Bdellovibrio bacteriovorus HD100: one gene and its partner. The protein of the gene in region 2 interacts with the protein of the main gene of each other region in a pairwise test. Links are inferred from orthologs where the notes say so. Each region holds a gene or a part of one and is shown on either strand. Other genes may lie near its edges. The genes, in order: BD_RS04225 and groL.

Evidence for each region.
Region 1: the proteins of groL (region 2) and BD_RS04225 interact in binary tests that used the Escherichia coli proteins (3 or more experiments, as listed by UniProt). The link is inferred for Bdellovibrio bacteriovorus HD100 from one-to-one orthologs.

The regions. Positions count from the first base shown.
Region 1 is NC_005363.1:863,860-873,810, forward strand. The notes cover bases 3,017-5,766. They hold BD_RS04225 (ABC transporter ATP-binding protein), read left to right. Parts: upstream 3,017-3,887; coding sequence 3,888-4,646; downstream 4,647-5,766. Other genes in these bases: BD_RS04215 (hypothetical protein), read right to left, coding at 3,017-3,085; BD_RS18150 (hypothetical protein), read right to left, coding at 3,287-3,514; BD_RS04230 (cation-translocating P-type ATPase), read left to right, coding at 4,657-5,766. In the rest of the region: BD_RS04210 (J domain-containing protein), read left to right, coding at 1-565; more of BD_RS04215, read right to left, coding at 581-3,016; more of BD_RS04230, read left to right, coding at 5,767-7,134; BD_RS04235 (Hsp20/alpha crystallin family protein), read left to right, coding at 7,191-7,652; BD_RS04240 (rhodanese-like domain-containing protein), read left to right, coding at 7,710-8,048; BD_RS04245 (hypothetical protein), read right to left, coding at 8,062-8,538; BD_RS18155 (CBS domain-containing protein), read right to left, coding at 8,557-9,447; BD_RS04255 (trypsin-like peptidase domain-containing protein), read left to right, coding at 9,593-9,951. UniProt on the Escherichia coli protein: Part of the ABC transporter complex MlaFEDB, which is involved in a phospholipid transport pathway that maintains lipid asymmetry in the outer membrane by retrograde trafficking of phospholipids from the outer membrane to the inner membrane.
Region 2 is NC_005363.1:85,703-95,818, reverse strand. The notes cover bases 2,344-5,258. They hold groL (chaperonin GroEL), read right to left. Parts: upstream 4,664-5,258; coding sequence 3,023-4,663; downstream 2,344-3,022. Other genes in these bases: BD_RS00470 (hypothetical protein), read right to left, coding at 5,183-5,258; groES (co-chaperone GroES), read right to left, coding at 4,720-5,007; BD_RS00485 (porin family protein), read left to right, coding at 2,344-2,961. Also shown: BD_RS00495 (response regulator), read right to left, coding at 1-73; BD_RS00490 (hypothetical protein), read right to left, coding at 116-1,297; more of BD_RS00485, read left to right, coding at 1,375-2,343; more of BD_RS00470, read right to left, coding at 5,259-5,689; BD_RS00465 (hypothetical protein), read right to left, coding at 5,886-6,998; BD_RS00455 (hypothetical protein), read right to left, coding at 7,237-7,692; BD_RS00450 (helix-turn-helix transcriptional regulator), read right to left, coding at 7,744-8,259; BD_RS00445 (cytochrome b/b6 domain-containing protein), read right to left, coding at 8,284-8,991; BD_RS00440 (PepSY domain-containing protein), read left to right, coding at 9,185-9,442; BD_RS00425 (hypothetical protein), read right to left, coding at 9,914-10,116.

The DNA of each region.
Region 1 (9,951 bases), 780 kb from region 2 along the record:
TCCCGCCTATCAGCAAAGATACCTGCGCAATATGCCGGTGCATTTAAAAGACTTCCTTCAGCAGATCATTGCCGAAAATGCCAGTGAAGAAGCCCTGGAAAAAGAGCAGGCCGAGGCTGAAAGTCTGCTTCGCACCACCTATCGTAAACTGGCGCGCCTGCTTCATCCGGATAAGCAGATCGGTGTTTCGAAAGAACATCAGGATTGGGCTTCCATCAAATGGCAGCGTGTGCAGGCGGCATACAAAGCCCAGGACCACGATGCGTTGAAACGCATCGAGCTGTTATGCATGGCCGAGCTGGGCCAGCTTAATGATTTGACCACCGATGAAATCTATCAAAGCTCGCTGGTGTTGAATGAAGAGTACGAAGCGCTCAAGAGGAATCTGAAGGCCTGTCGCAAGCACCCGGCGTGGAAGTTTTCCAGCCGTCGCAGCTATGAGACACTTAAAAAACAAGCCCGTCTGGAGCTGGAAAAGCGCTTTGGCCCTTTGGAGGCCGAAGTGCACATGCTGGAAAGCCTGCTGAAAATGCTTTCGGCGGCAGAGAAGCAGGCCGTTCATTAGTCCGCTGTGGCGGGCCTACTTCGTTTTACCCAAAGTCATGAATAAAACCATATTTCTGCGGTTGAAGTCGCGGAAGGCGCAGATGCGGCTGGAGCGATTCAATGAAACCTGCATTTGCTTGCTGACTTCGGCAGCGTTCAGGTTGCGATGAAGCTCTTTGGCATACGAGACATTGTACTTTTCAACGTCGGCTCCAGGAATCGGACTTTTTAAAACCGCGTCCTGGCAGAGGTTTTGCAAACCTGTTTGGTTCACAAAGGCCAGGCCCTGAATGCACATCTGCGAGCGAATATAGCGGGCGTCATCGAACTCGCTTTGTGGGCCGCTGGTGCTGCCGATCGCTGCGTAGCGATCTGAGTTCTTAAACCAGTAGTACAGGGACTTCGGAAGCACCGAGAAAATATTGTGGGCCGGAGAGACCTCTTTGTCGTCGACCATGTCCTGCAGAATTCTGCCGTAGCGGCTGAAGAAACCATCAGGTTTTCCGTTTTCAACCTGTTTAAGATCCGCGACGGCAGAAATGACACTGTTTTTTAGAAGGGCTTCCAACGCCTCGATATTCCCCAAATTGATCCGCAGGCCCATGTTCAGGTCATTCTGAATCTGCGCCGGATTGCCATTGTAGGTCTGAAGCATTTTATCAAAGGCCGCCATGCCCGAAGAGACAAACAGCTCTTGTTGGTACTCGGTGAAGTTCACCTTGTTTTTCACCAGCAGAATATAGTCCTGATAGACGAAGTTCACCATGCGGTTGGCAAGGAACCCGGAACGGGACAGCATGACGTTGAACTCGGCATAAACCGTATTCACCAGGGCCTCGTAATTCGCAGACATCGCATCAATTTGTTCCGGAGTCATGTGGGACAGATCCTGCTTTTGTGCCAAGAGGCGACCTTGATTTTCAACCCGCTGATAGGCATCCAGAATCTTTTTGATACGCACTTGGGTGTCGACCACCGCAGGCAGAATGGAGGCATCGCCATCGTATTTGGCGGAGCGTTCTTTGAAGTGTTCCAAATACTGATTGATCGCTGTCAGGCTGTCTTTCACCGTGTAGTTGATATCGATCATGGATTCATTCACCAGGGCTGATTTGTCCACGATGTACCATTTGTTGAAGTATTCAATGGCCGAGATGTTGGCCTCCTGAACAATTTGCTTCATGTTGTTGCCAATGGTTTCGGCCAAAACCACAGGGTCTTGAAACATCGGTAAAGAAGTCATATTCGCTTGCAGCCATTCATCATAGGCCAGTTTGGGGAATGTCTTTCCCAGAACCTGGTCAGGGGTGGGCATGCCGATCAGATCAAAAGGGATCGTGATGGGTGTTCGGCTCATGGTAAAGAAGTTGGTTTTTGATTCACCAAAGCGGGACCCGCCGTTCATGCTGGATTCGATCTGACCAATCAGCTTCAGCACGGCATTTTGCTTTGCCAGCAAAGTGGGCATGGATTTGATTGTGATGACGGCGGTGTTATAGTCACCCAGCAGGACTTTCACGCCTTTATAAAATTCGGTCACCTCTTGCAGAATCTTGTTTTGAAACTCGGCATCGGTCGGCAGTTTTGGATCCACCCCGATTTGAATTTTCTGAAGCCACTTGGTCACGTTGGGAACATGCGTGTTCAGGACATAATATCCTGCAAACGGATTTGACGGGGTCACTTTGTTGTTGTCTTCACTGCGAACACGAACATCCTCCATGCCTTTTTGAAACAGCGACATGCCATCGCGGTTGTGGCAATAGGATTCGGTGGTGACTTCCATCAGGCAGGCCATGGAAGCGGTGAACTCCTGTTGATTTAGTTTTTTAAGAACGGAAGCATACTTTCCATTTCTCATAACGCCCGTGATTTTAGAGATCGTCGTTGCCAGATTGCTGCCCGAACCACCTTCGCCGGAGGAGGCAAAAGAAGAAACCACCTTCACCGCGGCCGCGATGTAATTGCCGAAGGCCGTGGAAGAGGAGTCTGTCAGACATTCTTCCAGCAACGGGATGCTGTCGATCACCTGATTGGTCAGTTGCAGGCCGGTATTGGCCCCGCGCTGCAGGCGTGTGTTGAAGTCTGTCATGCCGGAGGCCATGGAGGTGGCGTCCTGCTGGACTTGCGCACCCAGCGTGGCGCTTTCGATTGACCGGTTCATCATCAATTGCAGAACCTGGCCCTTCATGTCCGGAGAGCTGATCAGGAAGTTTCTTAGGGCGCTGATTTCATTAGGCAGTTGAGACAGGCGGCTGGCGCGCTGAGGTGTATCTGAGATCATTTTTACCTGGTCTTCAAGGCTTGCCACGGCACTTTGCACGGAAGCACCCAAAGCCTTGCAGCTCGGATCGTCCCGCAACTGAAGGGTGATTCGGCGCAGTTCCTGAGTGTTGGCCAAAGCAGTCTGAGTCCACACACCTTGAGAGGCGCAAGCTCCGCCAAAGGAGTAGGCTGACGACATGCCGGATTCGCCAGCATAACTGTTTAAAGTTATCAACAGTACCGATGTTGCCATCAGAATTTTGTTTCGCGCCATTTTTACCTCACTGACAGTGATACAAAGCAAGAGGCGGGCCAAGCGGCGGCGGGTGCAGTCTATTCAAGGTAAAATCCAAACTGCAGATTTGTGTATCACACTGAGTTGTGGCTCGATTGGGTGCCACATTTGAAAAATTGCGAACGTTAGACAGGCCGGACAATTTTGGCTTCACCAGGCTGTGGCAGTCAGACTGAATACTTAGACTATCAGGATGTCCCAGCACGAGGTTTCCAGTTGCAGCCATTGCACCGGGTGGTCACGCCAGGTGGCAGGAATCGCAGGCTCTGACAACTTGGGAAGTTCCGCAGGGCCCGAGGAGCGTACGAGCAGGGCCCAATAGGGTGACAGCTTTTTGTAGCCCAACTGTCGCAGCAAAGGTGTTTCACGATTCTCAAAGAAGACTGGCGCTGGGAGAGTTGAGCTCAATGAAGCTTTATTCGGAAAAGCAGGATCTTCCATTAAAAATCCTTCAAGGGCAAAGCGTGGGGAAAGTCCAGGGGGGAGGCTGGGGCGACTCTGTGCAAAGCCCGGTCTTAGAGGAAATTCATTGTCGGGCCTTTCGGCTGACAAACTTCTTTCGTCGATTATTTCGATAAAGCGAGCGCAGAAGGGACCGTGCGCAGAACTGAGCCAGAGGTCATAGATCAGGGCTCCGTCTTCGTCAGGCGCACGGACCAAGTCCAAGCCCCATTCCGTCAGTAAATGGGGGACCCGGGGCGTAAAAATATAGCTGTAGGTCAGGTGACACTTTTCCACTTCTCTCCTTTATGTCGTCATAAAGAAAAAATAGAATGGTCCTATGGATCATCCGGCGATCAAGCTTGATCATGTCACAATAGAGTTGGGCGGAGAAGTTGTATTAAGCGACGTCTCGCTGGAGGTTCAGCACGGCGAAACTCTGGTGATTGTGGGCCCCAGTGGTGCGGGCAAAACGGTTTTGCTGAAAACCATGGCGGGCATCTATAAACCCCTGAAGGGGCATGTCTATTGTGAGGGTGAGGACTGGCAGGATCTGCAGTCGGAAGAGAAAATACGCCTGGCGCGCAAAATAGGAATGCAATTTCAGAAAAGTGCGCTTTTTGATTCCATGAGTTCCTTTGAAAATGTGGCCTTTCCTTTGCGTGAACACACAACAATGAATGAGCAGGAAATTGAATCCCGGGTTCGAGAGTGTCTGGCAGAGGTCGGTCTGTCGCAGGCGCAGAATATGATGCCCCATGAGCTGTCGGGGGGCATGAAGCAACGCCTGGGGATTGCCCGGTCTCTGGCGCTTCATCCCGAAATTATTTTCTATGATGATCCCACCGCGGGGCTGGATCCGATTAACACCGATATTCTTCTCGACTTGATTTTGAATCTTAAAAAAGAACATGCTTCAACCATCATCATGGTCACCCACAGCCTTTTGTGCGCCTATAAGATGGCGGATCGGATTGTACTTGTGGGGAACAAACAGGTGATAGTGGCCGGGACGGCGGAAGAGGCTCAGCACTCTTCTCATCCCCTGGTGCGTCAGTTTGTCGAGGGGATCATGGAAGGACCCTTGAAATGGGATTAGAGGGGCAGGCATGAAAACCACTTCTTTTGGAAATCTTAAAGGGCTGGTCTATCGAAGTGGCGGGTTGATAGATTCTGAGCTGGCAGAGCAGCGGTCCCGCTTCCCCGCAAATGACATCGTTGAAGTTACAGGAAATCCCTGGATAGAGATCTTCGCGGACACGATCAAGGATCCAATGATTTGGTTTCTGGTGGGAGTCGGGCTGGCATTCTTTCTGACAGGCGAGGTTGCAGACGGAATCACTTTGTTCGTGGCAGTTCTTCCGCTTCTGTTTATGGATGCATTTTTACACTGGAGAACCCAGGCCTCAACGGCAGCCCTTAGAGGGGACCTGTCTTCGTCCGTTAAGGTTTATCGAAATGCTGTCGAGGTTGAGGTGGATTCCCGGGATCTGGTGCCGGGGGATCTGGTTCTGCTGAGGCAAGGGGATGTGGTTCCGGCCGATGGAGTTTTTGAAAGCTTGCAAGGTCTGCAAGTGGATGAGTCGGTGCTGACCGGAGAGTCATTTCCAATAGTCAAAAAGGCGACGCCTCTGGAGCCGTTTTTCCGGTCTTGCGCTGATGAGGTGCGGGTGCCATCAGAGATCCTTGGAGCTGCGGGCACGAGAGTTCTGACGGGGCATGGAACCCTCAGAGTCATTTTCACGGGTGCCAGCACATCCTACGGGGAAATTGTCCGCTCCGTTTCCCGTGTGCCGCACGAGCGCACCCCTTTGCAACAAGCGATTGGGCGGCTGGTTCAGATTCTGATATTTCTTTCCGTCGCTTTATGTCTGATTCTGGCGATGGTTCGATTCAACCAGGGATATGGGTGGCTGGACGCTCTTTTGAGTGCCGCCACTTTGGCGGTGGCAGCCATCCCGGAAGAATTTCCGGTCGTGTTCACATTCTTTCTTGGAGTTGGCGTTTATCGATTGGCTAAAAAACGGGCGCTTGTCCGGCGCGCTGTCAGCGTGGAAAACATCGGAAGAGTCACACACATTTGCACGGATAAAACCGGCACGATCACCGCGGGGCAGTTGAAGCTGGCGCATTTTGAACCGAGCAAAGGTGATGTTCAGACATTGCTGGGAACGGCATTGGCATCCTCGAGTTCTGAATCGGACCCCCTTGACGCTGCAATCAAAGAGGTTGCGCAAGAACGGGGATTGACAAGCAAAGCCAGCCTCCTGGTGTTTCCATTTACTGAAGACCGGAAACGCGAAACTGTGATTTCGCAGGAAGTTGGTGGTCCCTTTGTGGCAAACATCAAGGGTTCGCCAGAAACAATTATCGGAATGTCTCGCCTTCTGTCAGATGAAAAATCAAGATGGGAGGGACAAGTTTCCCAGTGGGCCCGAACGGGCCATAAGGTCATTGCCGTTGCCAGAAAGAGTTCTTTGGCACCCTTTGAACAAGAGCCGGGTGCCGAACTGGAGTTCTGTGGCTTACTGGCCTTCGAAGATCCTGCCCGACCCGAAGTGGCCGGAGCGATGGAATACTGTCGCAGGAATGGCATTCGGGTTTTAATGATTACCGGAGATCATCCAGAGACCTCTGCGGCAATTGCCAAAGATGCTGGCTTGACGATTGCTGAGCCCGTTGTTGTGAGTGCGGAGGACGAGCCCCTGAAGTTTCAGGAGGAGTGGCTCCACCGCCACGCTGATTTTTTGAAGAACATTGATGTCGTGGCCCGCTGTACCCCCATGCAGAAGTTGAGGATCGTTTTGGCGCTGAAGCACTTCGGGGAGCTGGTTGCAGTGACCGGTGATGGTGTCAATGATGTGCCGGCGTTGAAAGCCGCTGACATCGGCATTGCCATGGGGGAGCGGGGCTCACGAAGCGCGCGGGAAGTTTCTTCAATAATCCTGGCCGACGACAACTTTTCAACAATAATCAATGCGATACGGGAGGGCCGGCAACTTTTTAAAAATCTAAAAATGAGTTTCGAGTATCTTCTTTTAATCCATATTCCGCTTGTCGCAACGGCCGCTGTCTTACCTCTGGCGGGGTATCCATTGGTGTATCTGCCGGTCCATATTGTGTGGCTGGAGCTGGTGATCCATCCCACCGCACTTTTGGCTTTTCAAGCGCCAAGCACGGGCACGCGGGATGAAGTCAACGCTCCTCGAATTTTTTCTTCATTTCAGGTTCTTTGCATCTGTCTTGCCGGGGTTGCCGTGGCGGTTCTTTTGGGCTGGGGATTTGTCAGAGCATTGAGTGAAGGGGCCTCTCCCGAGCGGGCCCGTTCGGGAGTAATGGCCCTGTTAACTTTATGGAGTGCGGGAGTTGCTGTGCAACTCACCCGTTTTAAATCCGAAGTAGCCATCATCATTTCCACAGTGACGGTGCTGTCTTCGATGGCCCTGATTCAGAGTTCGGAGTCTTTGACCTTTCTTCGCTTGGCACCGCTGTCCCTGGTGGAATGGAGTGCCGGTGTCGTTGTCGTGGGACTGCTGACCGGCATTCTGGCGTGGTCCCGCAGATTGTTTCAATGCATTCCAGGATGAATCATATTTCCTTCTGTTTTTGCAGTGCCATACTCTACGTTTAAAAAGGAGTGTTTATGGCGAATCTACCTAATCCATGGCGTGAAAGATCTTTGGCTAATCCCTTCAGAGAATTTGGCCGACACCAGGAGCGTATTGACCGATTGTTGAATGAGCTGATGGAGCTGAGAAGCGGGACCCTGGGTGAAGACATGAGTCTTATGCCTTCCAGCGAACTCGTCGAAGAAGAAAAGAATTACCTTCTGAAAGTCGACCTTCCTGGAATCAAAAAAGAAGATGTGAAGGTTGAGGTGGAAGGGGATCGTCTGACCATACGGGCTGAAAGACGATCCGAGAAAGAGGAAAAGAGTAAAAAGAGATACTTCTCTGAAATCTCTTACGGATCCTGCATGCGAAGCTTTGCTCTGCCCCAGTCGATCGACGAAAAGAAAGTGGATGCAAAGTTTGAAAATGGGGTGTTGTCAGTGACAATTCCAAAAACCACAGAATCAAAAAGCAAGCAGATCTCGGTTCATTGATTCAAAATGGGCCGGATGTTGCTTGCAATAGCCGGCTCTTCATTTCCGGAGAGTTCTATGAAAAAGAAAATAGGCCTCTTTCTTATTTTTGTCGGCTCTTTAGTTTCATCAAGCGCTCTTGCCAAAGAGGTTCTGCTCGATGTGCGCACACCTGATGAATATTCCCAAAGTTACTTGCCCGGAGCCATCAATATCGATGTGTTGGACAAGAACTTTCGGACTCGGGTGTCTGAATTGAACCGTGATGACGGTTATAAAGTTTATTGCAGATCAGGCAAGCGGGCCACCCAGGCTGTGACGGTCATGCGGGAACTGGGTTTTAAAACTGTCACCAATTTGGGTGGCTATGAGGAAGCCCAGCGCCGCCTCAATCTGAAGCCTGTGCACCCAAAGTGATGATGCGGCTCTTTTACCGCAAGCCAGTGCCGGGATAGTCGTACTGTCGCAGGTATTCGTAGAGTTCCTTTTTGTCTTCCCCCGTTCCGACGATGGTCTGCATTTCTTCCAAGGCCCGAAACATGAGATTCAGGCGTCGCTGATCGGCATCAATAATTCTGCTGGTGAGTTCATTGATGTCTTTGGATTTGAATTTTTTAGTGGCTGCTTCCTTGAACAAGAGGGACTTCATCTGGCCAATTTCTTTTCGGATCTGTCGGGAGTCAGCATAGGTTCTCAGGTACAAGGCATTGAGTTTGGTTCTTTGTTCCGTCGTCATTCCGGGAGCCGAGGAAAAGACATCTGCGGCCCGTTGGGCTATTTCTTCCGGGGTGTCGGCGGGCCTTTCGGACTTGATACGTTGATCCAGATCTGTGGCTTCTTTGGATTTGGAGGCACAGCCGGCGATTGTCAGAAAAGTTGCGATTGTAAGGGCACAGGGTTTCAACATATTCTTCTCCTGGATTTGTCAGGTCAACAAGGACCGGGAATAAAAAATCTGGATGATCTCTTTGGGAAGTTCGCGCTCCAGCTTTCTGATCTCGCTTGACGAGACAGCTTTGGACAGGGCTCGCCAGAACCCCTGCAGCAGTTCCTGGGCCTTTTTAGGCGTAACTTTGAAGTTCTTCTGAGTCTGTTCCAGAATAAGTGTGGCAGTAATGGATCTGTCAGCCGGTGAAACTTCTGAAAGCAATTGCATTTGCAGTTCGTGCGGCAGCTGAGCCAAAAGTTTCGTGCCTGGTTTTTCAGGAACTCGTCCCAGGATCATTGTCAAAGACTCCAGGGCCAGCCTTTTGGCGCTCACCCGGCTGAGGCCGGTGTTTTCCGTGATGGACTTTAAGAAAGCGAACATGGCGTGCTCTTTGTGCTCCTGAGAGCGAAAGATGCTTTTCAGGCGGCCACGGGAGTGCCTTTCATGTGTCGTTTTTAGCTGAGAACGCAGAATTTGCACCTCATCTTTTTTGTCAATCAGCCCCTCTTTGACAAGGTCATCCAGTGTGATGATACCAAGACATGTCTGTTTTCCGTTCGGTCGGCTGCGCACCACGGGAACGCGCCGGATGGCATATTTTTTCATGAGGTCTATGACATTTTCCAATGTGGCGGACTCGTTGACGTAGAGCAGGGAGTGTTGGGTGATTTCCCCCAGGGGAACTGAGGTTTCCATGTTTTTAAGAGCCAAAGCCAACGCCAGATCACGGTCAGTAAAAAGACCTCGCAAGACGCCGTGCCCGTCGGAGACGATGACACTCCCAACGTGGTTGCGATTCATGGCCAGGGCTGCTTGTCGAATGGATTTGTCTTTCTTTAGGATGATGGGTTTGTGCAGTGGAAGAGTTTGCACGCTGGGTGATTTCATGGTGGGGCTCCTTGATTGTCTTGAGGATGTCACTCCAGAGGCGGGCGGGCCAGTTACGTGGTGGACATGAACTGGCCCTTGCTCTTTGACACCCGCATGGCCAGGAGATGGCGTTGCCATCAACCCAAGTCTAAGATTTTGGGCTATGTCCCCAAAGATTTCCAGCATGGCAAAAAAGGCCCACGAGGCCACGCGAGCTGTCGTTCGTATCCTTGTACAAGGATTTAGCGAAACGGATCCTCGTTCTATTTTGGACCCGCGCTTTGCTGCTCCGGAACAGTGGAGCGCCTCCGGATTTTTCATCCAGCTTCACGGGGAGTCCGGATACATTCTGACCAATTCACATGTTGTTCGAAACTCTGTGCGTATTGAAGTGCGATCGACACTGACCAGTGACGAGACCTTTCGTGCCGAAGTGCTGGGAATGGTGGAGGATCTGGAGCCCGACGTGGCTCTTTTAAGGTTGGGCCGGGAGGACATTAAACGTTTTCTGAAACTGACAGG
Region 2 (10,116 bases):
CCGAGGTCACAATATTTTTGATTAGTTCACGCAAGAAGGCGGCATCATCAATAACAGCAAAACGAATCTTCATACCGCCAGTATAGAATTTAGCAGGCTTTTTTGTGAGTGGATTTTAGTGACCCCAACGATAGCCCAGTGAGAACATATAAAGCGAATTGGTCACGCTGACATTGTTCGGAGTCAAACCTGTACCAGGGTCTGGCAGGCCGGCCGCACCGTCAAAGACGTTTCTTTCAGCCGAAGCCCCCAAGCTCCAGATCATCTGGCTTTCGCGGGTGAACTTCCATTCACCACCGACATCAAGACCAATGCGCACACTTTCCTCCGAAGCGCCGGACTGGATGTTTACACCCGTGGCACTTTCAGAATGCTGCAGACGTGGGAAGAAGCTTCCCCCCAAGGTCCAGGCATAATTCGCGGACGTTGGAATGCGCGCCTTCAAACCCACACCCAACCCTTGGGTCTTAATGCGGGCGCGGGAGGTGTTGTCACTGGGTACGGTCATTTTGTTATCACTGAGCAATAAAGAGAACTCCAGTGAATTGGATTTGCGGGACACCCCAAAGAACTTGCGGAAGTTCAATCCCAGATCGACAAATTCATACTTTGCCGAAACCCGGGACTGATCCGCCTGGACAGAGTCCACATCCGCAGCGAACGAAAATAGAATCTGTCCGCTCACACCAATAAGTGGCGTGAACCAAACATTACTGCGAATTTTTAGCGCATTAAAGAAACTCTGATAGTCACGGAAAGTGTAGTTGGACTGGGAATCATTATAGGCCACCACCGGCATCACATCCAGCTCAAGACGGTTGTTGCGAATGTCGTCTTCGTGAATTTGTTCACGGTAGAATTCAAAAATTTTAGAAGCCTTGTCAGAGAAAAGGCTTTCCGCCTGTTCACCGATCGTCGGCTCCTCGACTTCAGGCGAGGCTTCAGCACCCGCCACTTTGGGCGCCGCCGCTGGAGCTACGGAAGCAGCCGTCGCCGCCTGAGTTTCCGCAGCTGCCTTGGCTTCCGCTTCTTTCTTGGCAGCCAGTTCTTTTTCTTTCTTTTCTGCCTCAGCCTTTTTCTCGGCCTCCAGCTCGCTGGTCTTCAAGGTTCTAACGGCCACGCCCTCAGAATCTGTGATCACCGGGGTTGCTTCTGCTTCAGACGCTGGACTGCGCTTGTTCGCTTTACGAACTTCATAACGTCCGGAGGAAAAACCCTCCAGACCCACTTGGGCCGTCGCCGGAAAGGCAGAAGCAAAGAGCGCTGCAAAAATCAGAAAGGAAAATGAAGACTTCATAAGAAATCTTTCGGCTTTCGGTCCGTATTACTTGACGCCAAATTGACCTGTTTTCAGAGGCAGGGCAGAATAAATTTATGAAATCATTCTTCCTAGGTTCCCTCTTCGTCGCGTCCTGTTTCATTTCAATCAGCCCGACCGCGTGGGCCCAGACTAATGCCCAGAACGTCTATATCAGTGCCGCCGACCAAGATCTTGCCATTAAATCCATCGTGCTGGTTCCAACCACCGACAACGTGGGTGGCATCTACGCAAAACCTGCGGAAGAAGAACTTAGAAATCTTTTGAACGAAGACAAACAGTGGTCTTTGTCCAACTTTCCAAAAGATTTGAAAATCAAATCAGAAACTCTGGATGAAAATCCGTCGGAAGTTCAAACCGTTTTGCAATCCACGCAAAGCGAGGCCGCCCTGACTTCAAAAATCATCCGTGGTCCCCGCGGGATTTCCATCACGCTGACCTTGTTTGTGGGCCGCGAAGGCCTGCCGCTGTTGCAGGAATCCCTGAATGACTACAAGGGCTTTGAAACTGCGGAAATCAAAAACGAAGTCCGTCGTCTGTTTGAAAATCTGAAGTACCGCATGCCTTTTCGCGCCACCATTCTGAGCCGTCGTGGCCAGCAGGTGACCCTGAATCTGGGAAGCAACTATGGGCTAAAACCTGACAGCCGTGTGTCCGTCGTTCAGATCATCAAGATCAACCGTCATCCAAAACTCAAATTCATGGTCAGCACCGAAAAAGAGGTTCTAGGCCGCGTGAAACTTTTCAAAGTCGAACCATTCATGAGCTTTGGTTACGTCGAAATGGAGAAAGACCCGGGCGTGATCGCCGTCGGATCCAAAGTGATGCCGGATGAGTTTGTAAAATACTCCACACCCATCACCACCCCTTCAGGAAAGGTTCTTCAGGACATCAGCACCCGCCCGGATAAGGACGTGGCCTTTGGCGAAGAGCCCACCGAATGGCTGCCGACAATGCCTCCGCAATTCGGTAAAGTGGAATTGATGGCGGGTTTTGGCAACTACACCCAAAACAGCAGCCTGACCACACCAGAGTCGGTGAGTGGCAGCAACAACTTCGCCCCGAATATTTTAGTGCGTGGTGAACTGTGGCTGAACCCGGAATGGTACATGGGCGTTCACCTGCGCCAGTCGGTGTTCTCAATTGATAATAACCAAACCGGAAGCTCCCCTTCGTCTTTGAACATGTCTGTGGGCCAATACGGCGTGAATGCGGGCTATAACTTCCTGCTGACTAATGACTTCTTCGGTCCGAAGCTGCAAATCGGTGCCGGCTATATGACAACCAAGTTCACCGTGGATGGCAGCACGCCCACCACGTTCACCAGCATGGACTATAGCGGCTTCCTGATCAGCCTGGCCGGTCAGTTCCCGCTGTCTGAGGAAATCCCTGTGGATATCGGCGGACGCTTTGATTTCTATATGAATCCCGGCATGAGCGAATCCCAGGACAGCGGTTCAGGATCTGACAGCAAGATCAATTCGTTCAGCTTCTTTATGGATTATAAAATGAAAACGCGATTTAAGATCCGCGGTGAGCTGATGATTGAAAACTACAGCACGGACTTCTCGGGCGCGACCCGTGCCACCAGCACCAGTCACAAGATGACAACGTTGTTTGGCGGGGTTCAGTACCTGTTCTAAAAAAAAAGCCTGGGCTATAAACCCAGGCTTTTTGCGTTAAGCACAGTCAGTAGTCGGAAGACTACATCATGCCACCCATGCCGCCCATACCGTCGTGGCCAGGCATTGCAGGAGCTGCAGATTCTTTCTTAGGTGCTTCAGCGATCATAGTCTCTGTAGTCAGCATCAAAGAAGAAACGGAAGCTGCGTTAGTCAAAGCGCAACGAACAACTTTAACTGGATCGATAACACCGTCTTTGATCAGATCAGTGTATTCGTCAGAGTAAGCGTTGAAGCCCCAAGTCGTGGACTTGTTCTGAAGGATACGATCCAAAACGATCGCGCCATCCAAACCAGCGTTAGCCGCGATTTGACGGATTGGCTCTTCGCAAGCACGTTTGATGATCGTCGCACCGAATTGCTCTTCTTCAGAGAATTTGGATTTGTCGATTTTAGTGGAAGCACGAAGCAAAGCAGTACCACCACCAGCAACGATACCTTCTTCAACCGCAGCGCGAGTCGCGTTCAAAGCGTCTTCTACGCGGTGTTTTTTCTCTTTCATCTCAACTTCAGAAGGAGCACCAACGTGGATAACTGCAACACCGCCAGCCAATTTAGCCAGACGCTCTTTCAGTTTTTCTTTGTCATAGTCAGAAGAAGTTTCTTCGATCTGAGCTTTGATCTGACCAACACGGCCATTGATGTCGTTCTTTTTACCAGCGCCATCGATGATTGTTGTGTTGTCTTTGTCTACAACGATGCGTTTTGCAACACCAAGGTCAGCAACAGTCGCCGCCTCAAGTTTCAAACCAACGTCTTCAGAGATCACTTTCGCGCCAGTCAGGATCGCGATGTCTTCAAGCATAGCTTTACGACGGTCACCGAAGCCCGGAGCTTTAACTGCAGCAATGTGCAGAGTGCCGCGCAGCTTATTAACAACCAAAGTTGCCAATGCTTCGCCTTCAACGTCTTCAGCGATGATCAACAATTGACGGCCTTGTTTTGCAACGCCTTCAAGGATACCGATCATGTCTTTCATGGAAGAGATTTTTTTGTCGTAAACAAGAACGTAAGCGTTCTCAAGAACTGCTTCCATTCTTTCTGCGTTGGTTACGAAGTATGGAGAAAGGTAACCACGGTCGAATTGCATACCTTCAACTACAGTCACTTCCGTTTTTGCAGTTTTGGATTCTTCGATAGTGATAACGCCTTCACGGCCTACTTTATCCATAGCGTCTGCCAACATCTGACCGATTTCTTTGTCATTGTTTGCAGAGATAGCGCCAACTTGAGCCACTTCGTTGGAACCTTTTACCGGTTTGGACATGGACTTCAATTCTTCAATGATGATGCCAACAGCTTTGTCGATACCACGTTTGATAGACATTGGGTTGTGACCAGCGGAAACAAGTTTCGCGCCTTCACGGTAGATAGCTTGCGCCAAAACTGTTGCAGTTGTTGTACCGTCACCAGCTTCGTCGTTGGTTTTGGAAGCAACTTCCTTAACCATCTGAGCGCCCATGTTTTCGAATTTGTTTTCAAGTTCGATTTCTTTCGCAACAGTCACACCGTCTTTAGTGATCAGTGGGGAGCCGAAAGATTTGTCGATAACAACGTTGCGACCTTTAGGGCCCAAAGTTACTTTTACTGCGTTCGCCAGAGTGTTCACACCTTTAAGGATGTGTGTACGAGCGTCTTCTGAGAATGTGATTACTTTACTCATGATTGTCTCCGTTCAATTCTTATTCACTCCAGCTTCGCTGGAGTAGATATTTAGATTTAGTTAAATACGCCCAGGATGTCTTCTTCGCGCATCATCAGGTATTCAGCGCCATCCAGTTTCAATTCAGTTCCAGCGTATTTGCCGAAAAGAACTTTATCGCCAACTTTAACTTCCAATGGAAGGATCTTGCCATCTTCAGTTACGCGGCCTTTGCCAGTCGCGATGATTTCGCCTTTTTGTGGTTTTTCTTTTGCAGTGTCAGGAATGAAAAGACCGCCAGCGGTTTTTTCTTCTTCCGCCATTCTGCGAACTAGAATTCTGTCATGAAGTGGGCGAACGCCAATTTCGTTCTTAGCCATTGTGAGCCTCCGTTTAAAACTCAGTTATGTATAAACTGTATTTACGGAAGCTAATATGAATCGGCTGTGGAAAGAGTCAAGGTCGGGCGCCCAATTTTCCTGAATGAAACACTTTGGCGCGCCGAATAAAGATTAAGACTTATTTAGAATTTTCGAGGGCTTATTTAACGCCGTCTTTTCCGAAGTTATTCGCACTGGCCGGAAGGTCCGAAGAATGCGCCCCGAACACAGAGTTCGCATAGGCCGTCATCAGCTCCGCCACCTCTTCAGGGGACAGTTTGCCGGCCACTTCATTGAAGGCGGTCTTTTTATCCTGAACCTTCGTAAGATAACCCACGAAATAGTCCGTCACGGACAGGTCTTTAGCGACCTCAAGGTCATAGATTTCCTCACGAAGTTCGCGTTCCAGCTTTTCCACAGAGATATCCTGAGAAGCCACCGCCTCCAAACCCGCGCGGTGAGCCATATTGGGGTCCGTTCCGCCCGCAGCCAGGCGGATACCTTTACGGGCATCGATCTGGGACTTCAAAGTTGTGACTTTGACCTGAGCCTGTTGAACTCTTTCGGTTTTCCACTCCCGATAGCTCTTTACTTCGGCGCCCGCTTTCATAGTGAAAGTCGTCAGACTCCAAAAGGCGATAAGGGGCAGATATTTAATAAGGCGCATGAGTCCTCCAGCAGACGTCCGATAATTCCAAGTCCCCATAATACAAAGGCTATGCCCGGCGAAAGATGGCTCATTTGCAATATAAACGATTTGGACCCCGAAAAGAGGCCCTTTTGGGTCACTTTGAGACAAAATAGGCTTTACAGGAAATTGATACAAAGGCGGGCCCGGATTGGGCCCCCGGGCCATTCGAGACTTACAAAGGCTTGCTGAGTCGGATCAGATCCTTGTGCAGGGAATGCGCTTTTTTATCGATGGATCTGGAAAAGTTCGGCGTCGTCCGTTTGAAAACCAGCACTGCCATCATGAAGGCGGATTTGTCTTTATAGATTTGCGCCAGCTCGCGTTTTGCCTTCAGCAGCTCTTCGTCTTTTTGCAAAGTTTCAATCAGCGCGGTGGCTTTCGCATCTTTCAATAGATCCTTCACAGACTTCACCCCCTGATCGCGCAGGCTCAGTTGTTCATAGAAGGATTTCAAATATTTTGCTTCCTGCTCATCAACGGCCTTTCCCATCGCGGCCGCTGGATTTTTCGCGCCCTTGATTTGATCCACCGCCGCCGCCACGGGTTTTGCCCCTTCACTCCAGTCAAAGGTGCCATAACCATCCGGATACAAAAGTTTGATCAGGCCCGGAAATCCAACCAACGCGGTTTCTTCCGAACTTTCTTCTTCAAGCTCTTCTTTGTTAAATTCAAACTTTCCCGATTTCAGCTCGGGCAGCAGCAAAGCGGGGGTTAAGACCATCTCAAAACGAAGTTCTTTTTCCAAGTGGGCGGAAGGATTCCAATCCTTGATGTTGCGTTTTAACTCAGACAACTTTGTGCGATCTTCATCACTCATATTTTCTTTGGAAAGTTTCGCCATTTCCGTCAGGGAATCCTTCAAAAGTGCCATGCCGATCTGTCCGGTGATCACCGGCATTTCACAATTGCCAAAGTGCCACCACAGATTCGCCAGCTTCAGACTTTGTTCCCAGGATTTTGCGGCGATCGCCTCGTCATTGAGTTTTTTTGAAATGTCCAAAAGCCCCGTCATCGGCAGCAAACCGGAAGGTGCCGTGGCCTGAAAGGCTGAGCATGTGGTGAAGTCACCTTCTTCGGCCAAAATGCGCAAAGACTGCTCGGGATGTTCCGAGGTCAGTGCCTTTTCCATGCGCAGGTACAGGTCCTTGTCGTTGGCGACAGGGATTTCAAATTTCGGGGATTTTTTTAGGTGAGGATTGATGCCAGAAATGGACTCTTGAAAAGCCGGGGCCGAAGCCAGAACTTGAACGGGAAGAATCAACGCGCTGAAAATCCAAAGCTTCATGGCAAACTCCTTTTGGAGATTCCATGCTATCGAATTTTACAGGGGGTAAAAATAAAAAAACCAAGTCTTATGGACTTGGTTTTCTTAATCACAATCTAAAAAGATTGGCTCAGAAGGAGGGACTCGAACCCCCGACCCAGCGGTTAACAGCCGCTTGCTCTACCGACTGAGCTACTTCTGAACTCGGTGAAGGGCTAAATTAGCGGCTTTGGGCGGCTGTTGTCAAACAGAAATAATCTTAAGGAACTGCAAGCCTATCCAAAGCCTTGGAAAGCATCGGAGAGCTAAAAGGCATGCCTTTGACCCGGAAAACAGGCTTTCCCGGAACCTGTTCCAGGATCACAATCGGTCCGCCCGAGGGTCCATGGGCTGCCAGGCTCTTTTTAAATGAGCTTTCCTCAATCCCTTCCATGGAAAAGGCCCCCATCATGATTTCACAGACGGAGCTGATGTCTTCAGGCTTTTCCAGGGTTTTAGTCACGGCGCCGGCTGGGTCAAAAAGCTCCACCTTTTGGGTTTTTTCCGGGCACCAGTTCAAGGGGCGATAGTCGCTGCCGATCAGAAGACCCAGCGCACTTTGCGGGTCCGAGGCCTTGTCCTCTAAAGCGCCGCCATCCAGGGCCTTCATGCCATAGAAAACACCCACCAGAGCCAGAACCATCATGCCGATTTTAAGATAAAACGTGCTTTTCATCGCTCAAACGTAACTCGGCGAGTTGAAACTGGCTAGCTATAACATGACCGGCTATTCCGCTGTTTGAGGCTGCAGCAAGTCCTCAAGGAAAAAGGCGGCCAGTTCGGACCGGCCCGCCAATCCGGACTTGGAATAGATAGCTATCGACTGGGCTCGCGCCGTTTTTTCACTGGTGCCGCGAACTTCGGCAATTTCTTTAAGTGAAAGTCCCTTCAACAACAGCAGAGCCACTTCTTTTTCAGCCAGCGACAGGCTCCATTTTGATAACTGCAAATCAATGGAATGGGAAAGGCCCTCGATGTATTTTCGTGCCTCCTGCTTCCATTCCTGGGCCTCACTTTTAAGCCTGGCATTTTCATTTAAAGAGTCTGACAACTTATGCTGCAGGTTGAATGAATCTTTCATCAGGAAGAAGATTCCGAAAAGAGCCGCCAAACCTGCTCCACCCTCGATCAGAACATGCCAAAGAGCGACGCCCTCTTGAGAGTCTGTCGCCAAATCCACAGCAACCATTAAGGTAACGGTCGCCAACACTGCTATAAGAACTGCACGTTCTTTTTGGTTCATATTCAGATCCTACGAAAATTTACTTTAGTCGTCATCACCTTCCGTGGATACTTCCGCATCTCCCAATTGCAGTGTTTGTCCCGGCAGTGAAAGAGTTCTTCTTTGCGAATCAAAATTTTTAGTCAGATACAAGCCACCCACGACAACCAATGACAGTAAGATCACCGCCGCAATTCCCTTGGAAGAGGAAATTCCGGCCCCATCACCATCCACCTCTTTTTTTCCGTCAAGCATACTTAGTGCGATGGCATCCCGATGCCTCAGCGAGTGAAGAATCACGCCGACCACATGAAAGGCCGCAATCACAACAAACGCATTGGCCATTAGTTCGTGTGCTTCTTCAAAGGTTTCTTTGCTCCCCATAGTCATCAGGTAACCCGTTACTGCCAACCCCAGTGCTAAGGCAAACATCGCCATCGCGGCCCAGCTGGAGGCAGGATTATGCCCTGACCAGCGCCTTTTGGACCCCACTAATACGCCAACAAGATAATTCTTTAGCTCAAGGGGGTTCAGGCTGAATCCCGAGAACTTGGCGTGCTTTGTACCCATGATGCCCCAGACGAACCGCCATACTACAAGCCAGGCAAGCAAAAGTCCGGAAAGCATGTGGTAGCTAAAGACCACCGAATTATCATCAACAGTTTTGGCAATGATAAATGACAATAGAAACAGGGCTGAAAACAACCAATGAAAAAGCCGTGTCGGCAAATCGTATATCAAAGTGGACCGCATCTTACGCCTCCTTTTGAATTCTGCGCTTCTGAAGCTTTAAAATCGTCTCTTTTTAAAAAGTCGTCCATTGGGCAAATGGCCTATCCGGCCTTTATTCCAACACTTAGGGCATTCAGACCATTTTCAATCTTCGGCGAATAGCGATACTGAGTCTAAGCGATAGGGAATTAATCCCATCAAAAGGAGAAAAAACATGAAACAGCTAGCCCTTACAATTCTATTGGCAACCATCTCAATTTCAGCCCATGCAAAAAAAGAGTGTACCTCAGAACCAAAAGATAAATGGATGACCGAAGAAGCCTTTAAGAAAAAGGTCGAAGCCGAGGGATACAAAATTTCGAAGTTCAAGCAGCCGGGGACTTGCTACGAAATTTACGGAACCAATAAGGAAGGAAAGAAGGTCGAAATCTACTTCAACCCGGTTGATGGATCGATCGTGAAGGCGAAATAGCAACGACGGGCCGGCAAAAGCTGATTTGGCGCGCTGCGTATTATAGTTTCTAATTTAAGGAGAATTATTGAAAGAAAAAAATGGTGCACTCGAGAGGATTCGAACCTCTGACCACATGATTCGTAGTCATGTACTCTATCCAGCTGAGCTACGAGTGCACTGTGAAAGAGAAGTATAGATAGACTGCGGCCACGGAAAAATCAAGCATTCTTGATAATTTTACAAAAAGAGTCGGGGCAAGACCTTGATTAACAGGCGGGCCTATGGCACTTTGGATCCTCAGTCGAGAAAACCGACCGCGGAGAGGTGGGTGAGTGGCTGAAACCAAGCGTTTGCTAAATGCTCGTACACCAAAAGTGTACCGAGGGTTCGAATCCCTCCCTCTCCGCCACTTTTTGCGCATTCTTTAAGCATCCCTCTGCACCCATCGTTTTTGACAAGCACAGAGTTACGCCTTCACCTTCAAACTTCTTAGAAGAATGACTTTTTACGTTTTGTGATCTCAAACGGGATCCAGGCACCTTCGGTGGCTTCACTGCGCACCATCACGGAAGCGCCTTTTTCAAGGTCTGCCTTGGTCAGACCAGCCACGTTGATTTCAAAATTCAAAACCGCGCCGCCCAGGCTTTTACAAGCCACACCCACATTCAGGATGTCGCCGTCGATTTTAAAGC